4 regions of the Flavobacterium ardleyense genome follow, and region 1 is predicted to be linked to each of the others. Evidence: riboswitches for the same ligand, from Rfam matches in the RefSeq annotation. Region 1 holds a riboswitch; each other region holds the start of a gene.
What was found. A riboswitch is a leader RNA that binds a small molecule or an ion and turns the genes downstream of it on or off. The one in region 1 is predicted to bind cobalamin.
Positions count from the first base shown of each region.

Region 2: it holds a riboswitch for cobalamin, as region 1 does, so the genes downstream of both, SBO79_RS08250 (acyl-CoA thioesterase) here and SBO79_RS06750 (TonB-dependent receptor plug domain-containing protein) in region 1, are expected to answer to the same signal.
Region 3: it holds a riboswitch for cobalamin, as region 1 does, so the genes downstream of both, SBO79_RS08605 (T9SS type A sorting domain-containing protein) here and SBO79_RS06750 (TonB-dependent receptor plug domain-containing protein) in region 1, are expected to answer to the same signal.
Region 4: it holds a riboswitch for cobalamin, as region 1 does, so the genes downstream of both, SBO79_RS09015 (T9SS type A sorting domain-containing protein) here and SBO79_RS06750 (TonB-dependent receptor plug domain-containing protein) in region 1, are expected to answer to the same signal.

Region 1 is NZ_CP137891.1:1,556,545-1,559,707, forward strand. Features, by position in the region: gene SBO79_RS06740 (iron chelate uptake ABC transporter family permease subunit) at 1-78, opposite strand, end outside; gene SBO79_RS06745 (ABC transporter substrate-binding protein) at 78-1,214, opposite strand; cobalamin riboswitch at 1,384-1,574, shown strand; gene SBO79_RS06750 (TonB-dependent receptor plug domain-containing protein) at 1,607-3,163, shown strand, end outside.
Region 2 is NZ_CP137891.1:1,898,999-1,902,161, forward strand. Features, by position in the region: gene SBO79_RS08245 (Ig-like domain-containing protein) at 1-586, shown strand, start outside; gene SBO79_RS08250 (acyl-CoA thioesterase) at 950-1,357, opposite strand; adenosylcobalamin-variant (AdoCbl-variant) riboswitch at 1,526-1,616, opposite strand; gene SBO79_RS08255 (PUR family DNA/RNA-binding protein) at 1,743-2,120, opposite strand; gene SBO79_RS08260 (ABC transporter ATP-binding protein) at 2,189-3,163, opposite strand, start outside.
Region 3 is NZ_CP137891.1:1,988,726-1,991,888, forward strand. Features, by position in the region: gene SBO79_RS08600 (leucyl aminopeptidase family protein) at 1-882, shown strand, start outside; cobalamin riboswitch at 1,148-1,332, shown strand; gene SBO79_RS08605 (T9SS type A sorting domain-containing protein) at 1,447-2,559, shown strand; gene SBO79_RS08610 (anthranilate synthase component II) at 2,642-3,163, opposite strand, start outside.
Region 4 is NZ_CP137891.1:2,102,530-2,105,692, forward strand. Features, by position in the region: gene SBO79_RS09010 (RNA methyltransferase) at 49-507, shown strand; cobalamin riboswitch at 913-1,127, shown strand; gene SBO79_RS09015 (T9SS type A sorting domain-containing protein) at 1,295-2,596, shown strand; gene SBO79_RS09020 (T9SS type A sorting domain-containing protein) at 2,596-3,163, shown strand, end outside.

The sequences.
Region 1 (3,163 bases):
AATGTTTACCAGAAACATACAGAGCACAGCAATAATCAAAGCTGAAAAGTGAAAATAATATGATTTTTGGTTTGGCACTATTTTAGTTTTTCAAAAAAGTACAGTTCATAATCTGGCAGTAATTCAGGATGGAAAATTTTCACGAAATCTTTCAACACCAGATCAGGCCTATTTGGCGCAAGCTCATAAAAAATTACGCCGCCTGTACTTCCTTTTTTCGAGCTATAGGAATAGATATTTTTATTTTTGAAAGCATCAAATTTAGCATAATGTGGATTTGATTCGGTCATTTCTGAATAAGAAGTGAAGCTTGCTGGACCGATCCAAAACTCAGCATTGATACCTTTTTCCAACACTGTTTCAAATGATAGAGACAAACTTCCTGTACCCTTGGTTGTTGACCACAAATAATTGGAATTGGCATCGCGCATAAACTGTGCATTCCAACTTTCGCCACTAGGCAAATACCACTGAGATTCATACATCGAGCCCGATAAAACAGTCGGTTTCTTTTTTGCCTTGGCAGCTAACTTTTTGGTGGATAAATATTCCTTTTCTATATTTTTAAAAATAGAATCTGCCAAATCTTCCTTTTCGTATAAAGCCGCAATCAGCTTGATCCATTCAGCTTTACCCAACGGAGTTTTTTCATTCCAATCGCCATTTAAAAGTACCTTAAGACCGCTTTTCTGTAAATTGTCTAGAGAAGGATTGTTGTTGTCAATGCCAAAACCAACAATCAAATCTGGTTGAAGATCAATAATAATTTCGGTGTTTAAACTTTGATTATCTCCAACTTCCTTTACTTTTTTCTGATCGATTAATGCTCGAACTTTCGGCGACGAAATAAAATTTGTCTGCGGAAAACCAACCAAAGTATTTTCAACTCCAAGCATTTCCAACGATGGAATGTGTGTGGTAGAAGTAGCAATTATGCTTTTGATTGGAACATTAATCTGAGTGAACTTAGCAAGGCTATCGGGAACAATTCCATTTGCCGATTTTAAAATATATGTAAATTCTTTTCCCGCATTAGGCCATGGATTTGTAATTTTTACTACTGAATATCCGTCGTAAGGGTGAATTGAAAATCCTGTTGCATACTCAACGGTATTCTCGGATAGAGTAATAACCGACGATGTATTTTGCGGTTTTTTGCATCCAATGAGGGCAATAAGGAGAAGTGTTACTAGGTAATATAGGCTATTTTTCATAATTCTAAACGGGTTTTTAAAACTTCAATTTTTGTTGAAATTCTTAAAGTGGCAAAATTACTTTTAATTTTGAAAGAATTCTAAAACTTTTTTCTCGACATTTTTCACGCGCAAAGAACGCTGATAGATATTTAGTAAATCGATTATTACTACGCTTAATTATTTTGTACCTTTGCGCCCTGATTAAGGTTGCTATTCATAATTACTCTGAATCGCATTAAAAGGGAATTAGGTTTAAAACCTAAGCTGTTCCCGCAACTGTAAGCTATAAAACTGTTGTTGTCTAACACCACTGAGATTTTCTTGGGAAGGTATACAGCAGATGCAAGCCAGGAGACCTGCCTTAAATCATAACAAATATCGAATCTTCGGGAAAAAAGATTTATGAAATTATGGTTTTACACAAGTTTTTTATTTCAGCACTTTTTATTTTTGGGTTTACTGTTGCCAAAGCGCAAGAGTCGAGCATCGCTTTGGACGAAGTGATTATTACCGATTCACACCTTAAGGATTTTACCGAAACTCAAACTGTTTTGCATCTTTCGGATACTTTAATTCGACGCAATGGCCATTTGTTGACCTCGCTTTTGGAGTTCAATTCTGGTATTTATATGAAAGAGCACGGCATTGGAGGAGTTTCGTCGCCGTCTTTCCGGGGAACTTCTTCGCAGCAAACCGCAGTAGTCTGGAACGGAATTAATATTAATTCTCAATTACTAGGACAGACAGATTTCAATACTGTTAGCACAAGGTCCTTTCAAACAATTGATGTTAAAGCCGGTGGAGGAAGTATATTATACGGCAGTGGGGCAATTGGCGGAACAGTGCATTTGAACAACGATTTGCAATTTGGCGAAAGCTTCAAAAATGATCTTCAGATTTACTACGGCGCAAATAATACGCTGAGTACCGCCTATTCTGTAAAGGCAGCTTCCGCTAAATGGAGTGCTTCGGCTGGATTTTCGAGAAATAGTTCGGACAACGATTATAAATTTGTCGGAAAAGAACAGCGAAATACCAATGGGCAATATTTCAACACTAGTTTTGATGCGGCAGTTGCATATAGATTCAACCGAAGACATCAGATAGAATTTTTTAGTCAGATGGCTGACGGAGAACGAAATTTTGCCATTACGTCGCCAAATGCAATTCGAACAAAATACCAAGACTTCAATACTCGAAATCTTCTAAGTTGGACTTTTAAACCTTCGACGAAAGTCTCATCCAAATTAAAACTGGCCTACGTTTTAGAAGAATTCCACTATTTTGATAATATCAGAAAGGACGAATTTTTATCTTCTGGAGAAGTTAAAACTTTGATTGCGAAATATGATTTTAGCATTCAACTTTTAGCGAAAGCGAAACTAAATGCCATTATCGATTACAGCCAAAATTCAGGAACAGGATCGGGAATTATCAAAAATAGGAGAGAGGCATTAGGCGCGAGTGTTTTATGGAAACACGATCTGACCGAGAAATTTGGATACGAGCTGGGTTTACGTAAAGAATCGGCCTCCGATTTTAATAGCCCACTATTATTCTCGGCGGGGTCTTATTACGATGTTTTATCTTTTTATAGAGTTAAAATTAATGCTTCAAAAAACTACCGAATTCCAACATTCAACGATTTATATTGGCAAGAAGGTGGAAATGTTGATTTGAAACCAGAAAATGCACTTCAAGGAGAATTTATAAATATTCTTTCGGCTGGACCGATCACTTTTACCGCCACAGGATTTGTAACAAAAGTAAAAGATATGATTAGATGGTTGCCGACCAATAACTCATTCTGGTCGCCATTTAATACCGATAGAGTTACCATTATGGGTGCCGAAGCAGCTCTAGATTATGGAAAAAAGATGGGTAATCATTCTTTTAATTTGCGTGGAGGATATTCTTATACGTCATCCAAAGATGATAAAACAAACAAACAATTATTCTATGTTCCG
Region 2 (3,163 bases), 340 kb from region 1:
ATTAGTTGGCGGAACGCCACTGCTAGATACTACATTACTAGTATCAGGTACTTATTATGTATCAGTATTTTCTTTTGAATGTGAAAGTACAAGAACAGCTGTAGAAGTTACAGTTAACGGACGTCCTACAGCTACAATTACTAGAGTTGATGATACACTTTCTGTATATGAGGCAAATGCAACCTATCAGTGGGTTTCTTGTGGAGATACTCAAACTCCAATTGCTGGAGCAACTTCACAAACATATACTGCAACTGCTGTAGGTAGTTATGCAGTAATAGTAACTTCTCAAAACGGTTGTAGCGCTACAAGTGAATGTTTTGATATCACTACTTTGTCGAACAAAACATTTGATGCTGCGAAACTTGGATATTATCCAAATCCTGTAACAGATGTATTGACCGTAAGTCATACAGATATTATTTCAAGTATTCAAGTTTTTGATATTGCTGGAAGAATTCTTAGAAATATGAAAGTTAATTCAACCGAAGCTACAGTTGATATGGTAAATATGCCAGCTGCTGTTTACATCGTGAAAGTATTTACAGACAATACTTCTGGTGAATTTAAAGTGGTTAAGAAATAACAGAATCATTTATTTAATTAATAGAAAAGGGTCAATCATTACGGTTGACCCTTTTTTTATGTATAAAAGCATAATCATATTTTTTTTTTGGGCGAGCCCTTTCGCCAGAACTATTCTGCAAAGCTAGAATATTTAATTAGGCTCAAGGTCAGGCTGTCCACTCCCAATCTTTATAGTAGCTTTTGCTCCGCAAAGCCACTATAAAGGATTTCCGCTACCATCCTTCTCGCACATTCCGGAGAGGTGGAGATGATTCTACTTTAAAAATAAACATCCATAAAATTGAAGCAACCGGAATTTCTATTTTTCGACAAATAATTTTATCGCACTATTTTTAGATAATAAATCCAAATTAGGAAGTACTTAATTTCCAAATATTTCCGAATCTCCTAGAATTTTGACAGGATTTTTATTTTCGTCAATGGCTACAAATGAAAATTGACCACTAACTGCTTTTTCTCTTGAATCAGAATACATCTGCTCGATAAAAATTTCTACGCTTACTTTTAAACTAGTGTTACCAATATGAACCACTTTGCCCACTAGTTCGATAATAGTTCCTGCTGGAATAGGTTTCTTAAAATCAATTCGGTCACTGCTCACCGTTACCATCACTTGGCGGCTAAATCGCGTTGCAGTGATAAAGGCAACTTCATCCATCAAATGCATGGCAGTACCACCAAAAAGAGTATCGTAATGGTTGGTTGTGTTAGGAAAAACTGCCTTAAAAATTCGTGTTTCGGATTCTGCAATTCTTTGGTCAATGTTCATAATTGTAAATTGATTAGTGTATAAATTAAATTGTTGTAATAAGAGACAATTTCGCCGAAAGGCACCACAAAAAAATATACAATATATAGCCAAAGTTGCCATTTCATTTAGCAACATTAAATATAAAAAATACTGTACAAAGTTTCGAGGCGCGGAAACGTTATAATGATTCTACTGGTTTTCTGACTTATGCTTCAAGAGCATTTACAGTTGCGCGACAGTTCGTGATTTTAACACGATTTCCCATCATTTTTAAAACTTGTAGCAAGCTTTATAAATTGTAGTATCAAATGTAAAGGTATTAAAATTTCACCCTTGAAAAATTAAAAAAACCTCAAGAATATTGCTACGCTTGAGGTTTAGTTCATTATATAAATTATAATTGTTATATATCTTCAAAACTGATATTAGTAAAGGCACTTGCAGGTTGAAATTCTTCTGAAGTATCTTCTAAAACATATTCTTTTTTGAAATCTTTCTGATGTCTTTCAGAAATTACTTCTTCACCTTTATGATTTAAAACATACGATGTCATCTGTTCCAAAATATCCGAAAATGCATTAAAATCTTCTTTGTAGAGATATATTTTATGTTTCTTGAAATGAAAAGAACCGTCTTCTTCGGTAAATTTTTTGCTTTCGGTTATCGTGATATAATAATCATCTGCTTTTGTAGATCGCACATCAAAAAAGTACGTTCTTCTCCCTGCTCTTAATACTTTAGAAAAAATTTCTTCTTTTTCTAACATCTCACTTTCTCTCATAAACATTATCAATTGCGTGTTAATTACACTTCAAAAATGATAAAATTTGAAGTCAAAAACAAACTATTCTACTTTTCTTTTTCCGAAAGTTGTTTCAGGTAAAGCTCTTTATAATATCCATCTGTATTGATAAGCTGATTATGAGATCCTTGTTGTAAAATTTTACCATCGTCTAAGATCAAAATATTATCAGCATTCTTTGCTGACGAGACCCTGTGGCTTATCAAAATCGTGGTTTTGTCTTTGCAATACTCCTTTAAGTTATTTAAGATTGTTTCTTCGGTGTCAGTATCAACTGCCGAAAGACAGTCATCGAGCAAAAGAATTGCAGGGTTTTTTATCACCGCTCGTGCTATTGAAACTCGCTGCTTCTGTCCCCCCGAAAGAGTTATACCTCTTTCGCCAAGTATGGTATCATATTTTAAATCAAAGTCTTGAATATTGTGATCTACGTGGGCTATTTGGGCGGCGGCAATTACTTCTTCATCAGTTGCATCTTCCTTACCAAATTTGATATTATTTTTGATGCTATCAGAGAATAAAAAAGCGTCTTGAGGTACCATTCCGATACTATCCCTCAAGTTGTCAAGATTTAAATTACGAACGTCCTTCTGATCAATTGAAACGATTCCCTTATCTACATCGTACAATCTACTAATAAGCTGCAAAATTGTCGATTTGCCAGAGCCAGTTTTTCCTAAAATGGCAAGTGTTTCTCCTTTTTTGACTTTAAAATTAATATTGGTTAAAGTTTGAATATTGGTGTCATCGTAGGTAAAGGTTACGTCTTTAAACTCAATACTTCCCTGAATATCGCAGGGTTGACTATTATTGTTCACAATTGTCGGTTCAATTTTTAGAAATTCATTAATACGCTTTTGCGAAGCTTCGGCTTCCTGCACCATTGACGAGATCCATCCTAGAGATGCAACAGGCCAAGTAAGCATATTGACGTACAAAATAAATTCGGCTATTACTCCTATGCTTGTGATAGTGCCATTGATGTACATCATTCCTCCAAAATAAATAACGACAAGATTACT
Region 3 (3,163 bases), 430 kb from region 1:
GCAGAAAAATTTGGTTTCGAAACTAAAGTTCTGCATCAAGAAGAAATTAAAAAATTGAAGATGGGTGGACTTCTTGGTGTAAATCAAGGTTCTGAAACTCCTGCAACTTTTAATATTTTTACTCATAAACCTGCAAATGCAGTAAACGAAAAACCTTTGGTTCTAGTAGGAAAAGGTGTAATGTTTGATACTGGAGGTTATTCCGTGAAAGTGGGTGGTAATATGGTAGGTATGAAAGCAGATATGGCTGGTGGTGCTGCGGTCTTAGGGACTGTTGCTGCACTTGCAATGAATGAAATTCCATATTATGTAATTGGACTTGTGCCAGCTACCGACAATATGATTTCTGGAAAAGCGCTTGTCGTAGATGATATTATTACGATGATGGATGGCACGACTGTCGAAGTTCTAAACACCGATGCTGAGGGTCGTCTTGTCCTAGCCGATGCCTTAACTTATGCTAAGAAATTCAATCCTCAACTTGTGATCGATATGGCAACTTTAACTGGAGCTTCGGCTGCAATTACTGGTACTTTCGGAGTTGCAATGGCTGGAAATTCACAAGAAAATATGGATAAATTAATGGTTGCTGGAGACACGGTTTATGAGCGTTTGGTACAACTTCCTTTCTGGAAGGAGTATGAGAAATTACTTAAATCGAACGTTGCAGATCTTAAAAATATCGGTGGACCAATTGGTGGTGCAACCACTGCTGGAAAATTCTTAGAACATTTTACAGATTATCCATGGATTCACTTGGATATAGCCGGTGCTTCGTACCTGGAAAACAAAGATTCAGATTACAAACAACAAGGTGCTTCGGCTGTTGGCGTGCGTCTTATCTATCAGTTTATTCAAAATGAACTTGCTAAAAACGTCTAGATTTTCTAGGATTTAAATAAAAACTCCCTTCTTTTTAGGGGAAGTTGGGAGTTGCAGGCAGGTTGACTTTTAAGTTTAATTTGCCTGCTTTTTTTTTGGGCGTTGCCTTGCAGGCCGGGTTTTCCACTCCCAATCTTTTTGGTCAGAAAAAGACCAAAAAGGATTTGCTTCGGCAGTTCGCTTTGCTCGGGTTCGCTACAATCCCTAACGCAATCTCCGTATTACAATAATTAAAATCTTCGACTTTGAAATCTATTTAATAAAGCTATCTTTGCCCCGCGAAGGTTGAACTTTTGTTCATTAATAGGGAATCAAGTTAGTTCTTGAGCTGTACCCGCAACTGTAAGCTACCAAACTTTTTGTTATTACTTAAACCACTGAAATTCAGTTTTTCGGGAAGGTCAACAAAAAGATGCAAGCCAGGAGACCTGCCTTCACAATTATTTAATTGAACTTTCGGGAAGAAAAGTACATTAGCTAAGCAAATCTTTAAAAGGATTCTCTTCCTATTGTAACTATCAAACCACAAAGTTTCCAGCGCAAAACTTTAAATTTTATATAGTTATGAAAAGAATTACTCTAGTATTCTTACTTCTCGTTTCGCAAATGATTTTTGCACAGTTTACATCTCAAGACGTTAAATTCTTCGTAGGTACAGGCGATCAAACTGCGTATCTCGTGGTAGACTTTAAAGATGGGACAGAAGATCGTTCGTATGCGTGGGGCTATCGATACAATGCAGCAGATGAGCCAATAATGCTTGACATTCTAACTGCGGTACAAGCTGCAGAACCTGCTTTTACTATTGATCAAACGGGTGGCTTCTTAAATGATGTCTACTACAACGACCATAATGCCGAAGGTAGCGATCCAGATTGGTGGAGCACATGGCAAGGTGATTCTTTAAACACTTTGGGTATGAATGGCGGAATTGGCTCGGATGTAGAAAATGGATTTTGGTATGGACTTTCTTATGGATTCTCAAATCCAACAGCAGAGGCGCCAATAACTCCAATTGCAGCTTATAGTTCTCTGTGGTTAGATACTGCAAACATTACTGCAACAACAGGATCTGGCACAAAAAGTATTATGGTAATTGTAGATTTCGGAACTGAAACGGACGGCGTTGCAGATTCTTACGCTACAAATTTATTATATGAAGGAGAGATGACCGCAGATTACGCAATGCAGATACTTGAAGACTTTACCTCAAGTTTTCAATTTGAATATACTGAAACTGCTGTAATTGAGGCTAGCTACTTTGACAATTCTGCTGTAAATACAACTGACGCCCAGTGGATGTTGTTTGGAGGTACCAACCTTTCTAATTGGAAATCGGTTGCTAATACAACTACTGTAATTCCAGAAAATACTTTGCTTGGATTTAGATATGGAAATATCAGACCAATCACGCCTCAAAATGCGAATGTTGCATTGCTTGGTACAGAAACTTTTACTGCTAGTAATTTCTCAATTTATCCAAATCCAGCATCATCAACAATTTCAATTTCATCAAATGAAATTTTTGAAACTGTTAGCGTGTACAATATGATGGGAGCAGAGGTAATCTCTACAACAGGAAATTCTGTGAATGTTGAAAATTTGGCTTCGGGAGTTTACATCCTAAAATTGTCAAACAATTCTCAATCAATTACAAAGAGATTTATCAAAAAATAAATTCCTCTAATATTTAAAAAGCGGTCAAGAAAATTTTTGAAATTTTCTTGACCGCTTTTCTGCTTTATAAAAATATCTTCAATTAGCTTTTCAACCAATTTCCGATAATCGTTTTTCCGTTTGGCGTAAGCACACTTTCTGGATGAAATTGTACTGCTCTCACGTCGTATATTTTATGCCTCAAGGCCATAATTTGATTTTGATCATCAATCGCAGTGACTTCTAGAGACTCAGGTAAATTATTTTCGATTACCCACGAATGGTATCTGCCAACCAAAAATTCCTTTTCGAGTCCTTCAAATAGAATTTCATTAGCGACAACAACTTTCGCTATGGTAGAAACGCCGTGGTATACTTTTTCGAGATTAATTAATTTACCTCCAAAAACTTCTCCAATTGCTTGCAGTCCCAAGCAAATTCCTAGAATACTTTTTTCTGCGGCATAAGTTCTGATTACATCTTTCAGCAATCCTGCTTCATCAGGAATTCCTGGACCTGGCGACAAGACAATTTTATCAAAATACTGCACATCTTCTATATCAAATCGATCGTTTCTATAAACCGTCACTTCATAATCAAAGGACTGAATATAATGAACAAGATT
Region 4 (3,163 bases), 550 kb from region 1:
AATTTTTTAAAATTTGAGAATACTACTCACAGTTTGTATTTTTGCCAGATGATTGACAATTTTACCACTGAATTTTTTGGCATCGGCATATTAAACGGAAAGACACCCGAAAATCTTGGTGTTTTGTGGCGTTCTGCGCAAAACCTCGGCGCAAGTTATATCTTTACAATCGGAAATCGCTATGCCAAACAAGCTTGCGATACCCACAATGCCGTAAAATCAATGCCTTATTTTCACTACGAAAATTTTGATGATTTCTACAAAAACCTACCAAAAGGAGCGCGATTAGTAGGAGTTGAGCTGGATGAAAGAGCCGAAGATTTGGAAACTTTTGAGCACCCACGGCGCTGTGTATATTTACTTGGAGCCGAAGATAATGGCCTTTCGAATCAAGCAATCGAAAAGTGCCATTTTCTAGTAAAATTCAAGTCAGAAAAAAGTTTAAACGTTTCGGTTGCGGGGAGCATTGTACTTTATGACCGAGGAATCGGGAAGCCTAGATCCTAAAAACACTGCATTAGTGCTTGTTCTTTCTTTCGAATTTCAAATGAACAGATTTTCGAAAGTGTTTTGTGAAAATTAATTATTCTAATTGATGGAAGTAATGGTGATTCTATAATCCATATTTTGAGTCGATTTACTTAATTTCAACCTTGAGGCATTATTGAAATCTAGTAAACTAATGTCGTTAGGTAAGTAAATACCGCGCATGTTATAGGTTCAAAATAAATTTTAACAAAGCCTCTAAACACAGTTTTAATCAACGCAGAAAACGATTTGCATTGTAGTGTTATATTATTTCGAGCCAAAAAACTAAGAGTTTAGAACTGTTTTCACAATTAGTCAATAACTAAGACTTCCCTTGTTTTTCCATCCACCAACAAACTCACAATACGTCTTATAATTTTGTTTACCTTTGCGGCAAATTAAGGTTGTTGTATTAATTATCTAATACTGCATTAAAAGGGAATTTGGTTTAAAACCAAAGCTGTTCCCGCAACTGTAAGCTATCATGCTTGTTGTTATCTACAAACCACTGTTTGAAAAATCGGTATTGCCGAGAAGTAGAATGGGAAGGTAAACAACAAGACGCAAGCCAGGAGACCTGCCTTATGTTTTCAAATTAATACTTGAATCTTCGGGAAAAAGATTCGGAAATTATGAAATTGTATTCCGTATATATCAGATCATTTTCCGTTGTCCTCGCATTAGTATGCGCGGTGTTTTTCTGTGAAATTCAAGTAGAAGTCCTTGCAAATATTTTCAAATCTTTTAATATTTAATTTTTTCTACAATGAAGAACATTACTACTCGTGCAACAATTTTGTGCATTATCTTATTTCTTTTTCAGTTTTACAACGCATCGGCGCAATATACTGACGGCGTTTTTGTACTTAACGAAGGGGGTGCAGGAAGCGGAAATGCTTCGGTGTCTTTCATATCAAATTCGGCAGTGACCAATAATATTTTTGGAATTCAGAATCCTGGAATTCCTAGTCTTGGCGATACCGCTCAAAGCATCAGCTTTAACGGAGATTATGCTTATATAATTCTGAACATCTCGAATACTGTCAAGGTTGTCAATCGCAATACATTTGCTTATGTAGCTACAATTAGTACTGGAATTAATAATCCTCGCTATATGGCTTTTGCAAATGGAAAAGGATATGTGACCAATTGGGGCGATGGCACCGCAACTTCGGGTGATTATATCGCGGTGATTGATTTAGATACAAACACGGTCGAAAGCAGCATCGCCATGAGCAGCGGGGTAGAGCGTATTATTTTGGTAAACGAAAAACTTTACGTAGCGCACCAAGGTGGTTTTGGTGTTGGCAACAGCATTTCGGTAATAGATCCCTTAACCGATCAAGTACAACAGACTATTGAAGTGGGCGATGTGCCGAATTCACTTTTGGTAAAAGACGGATTTCTTTATGTATTATGTGGTGGTACTCCATCGTGGTACCCAATACCAACTGACGGTAAATTGGTAAAAATTGATTTGGCTACCAATACGATTGTTACAACTTTGGATTTTCCGAACATGCATCCAAACAATTTGGAAATTAACACAGCAGCAACAGACTTTTTCTATACAATAGACGAGAATGTTTTTACAATTCCAGTAGATGCGACTACACTTCCAACGTTGCCATTATGCTCACTTTCGGCACAAGGTGTTTACGGAATTTATGGAATGGATCTAATTGACGACAAACTTTATGTAGCCGATGCGGGCAATTATGCTTCACCTGGAACAGTATATATCTTTGAAACATCTGGACTCTTGCTAGAAAACTTTACAGTTGGGGTGATTCCAAATAGTTTTTACAAAGCAGTTGAAGTATTGTCAAATCCTACAAATTCGCTTGCCGCTACAGTTAGCTTGTACCCAAATCCAGCTTCAGATATTTTCTATATCAACAATGGCGAGAACGCTTCTATTAAGATTTATGATAATGCAGGAAGAATGGTAAAAGAAGCAAATTACAATGCAGCAGGAATTTCGATTTCTAATTTATCTGCGGGTGTTTATTTTGTAGAAATTAGCAAGCAAGCTGACAAATCAGTACAACGTTTAATTGTCAACTAATGAATTTCAATTTTTGTTATAATCTAATTATTCTACTGCCTTTTGGCGTATTTGCGCAAAGCTATGCGCCGGCGGCAGGAGTAGCGGGATCTACAGCAATTCATAAAAATAGCCCACTGTTTGTGCAGTGGGCTTCTGGAATTACGGTCAGTCGTGGATTTATAAATATTTCAAATCCTAGTGCAACCTATGGCGGGACAAATTATGCGAGTTTCGGATTAGATAGCGATGCGCTTGGATTTCCTTCGGGTGCGGTGGTAAGTTTAGGTGATGCCGGATCTGCTGTTTTAACTTTCGATAATCCAATTGTCAATGGCGAAGGTTTTGATTTTGCCATCTTCGAAAATGGCTCGAGCAATTATCTAGAACTTGCTTTTGTAGAGGTTAGTTCTGACGGAATTAATTTTTTTAGGTTTCCTAATCATAGCCAAACGCAAACGGAAATACAACTAACGACTTTTGAAAGTCCTGAGCCTACTTTTATTAATAATCTGGCTGGAAAATATACCTCAGAATACGGAACGCCCTTTGATATTTCGGAACTTGCCGACCATGATTTGTTGGATA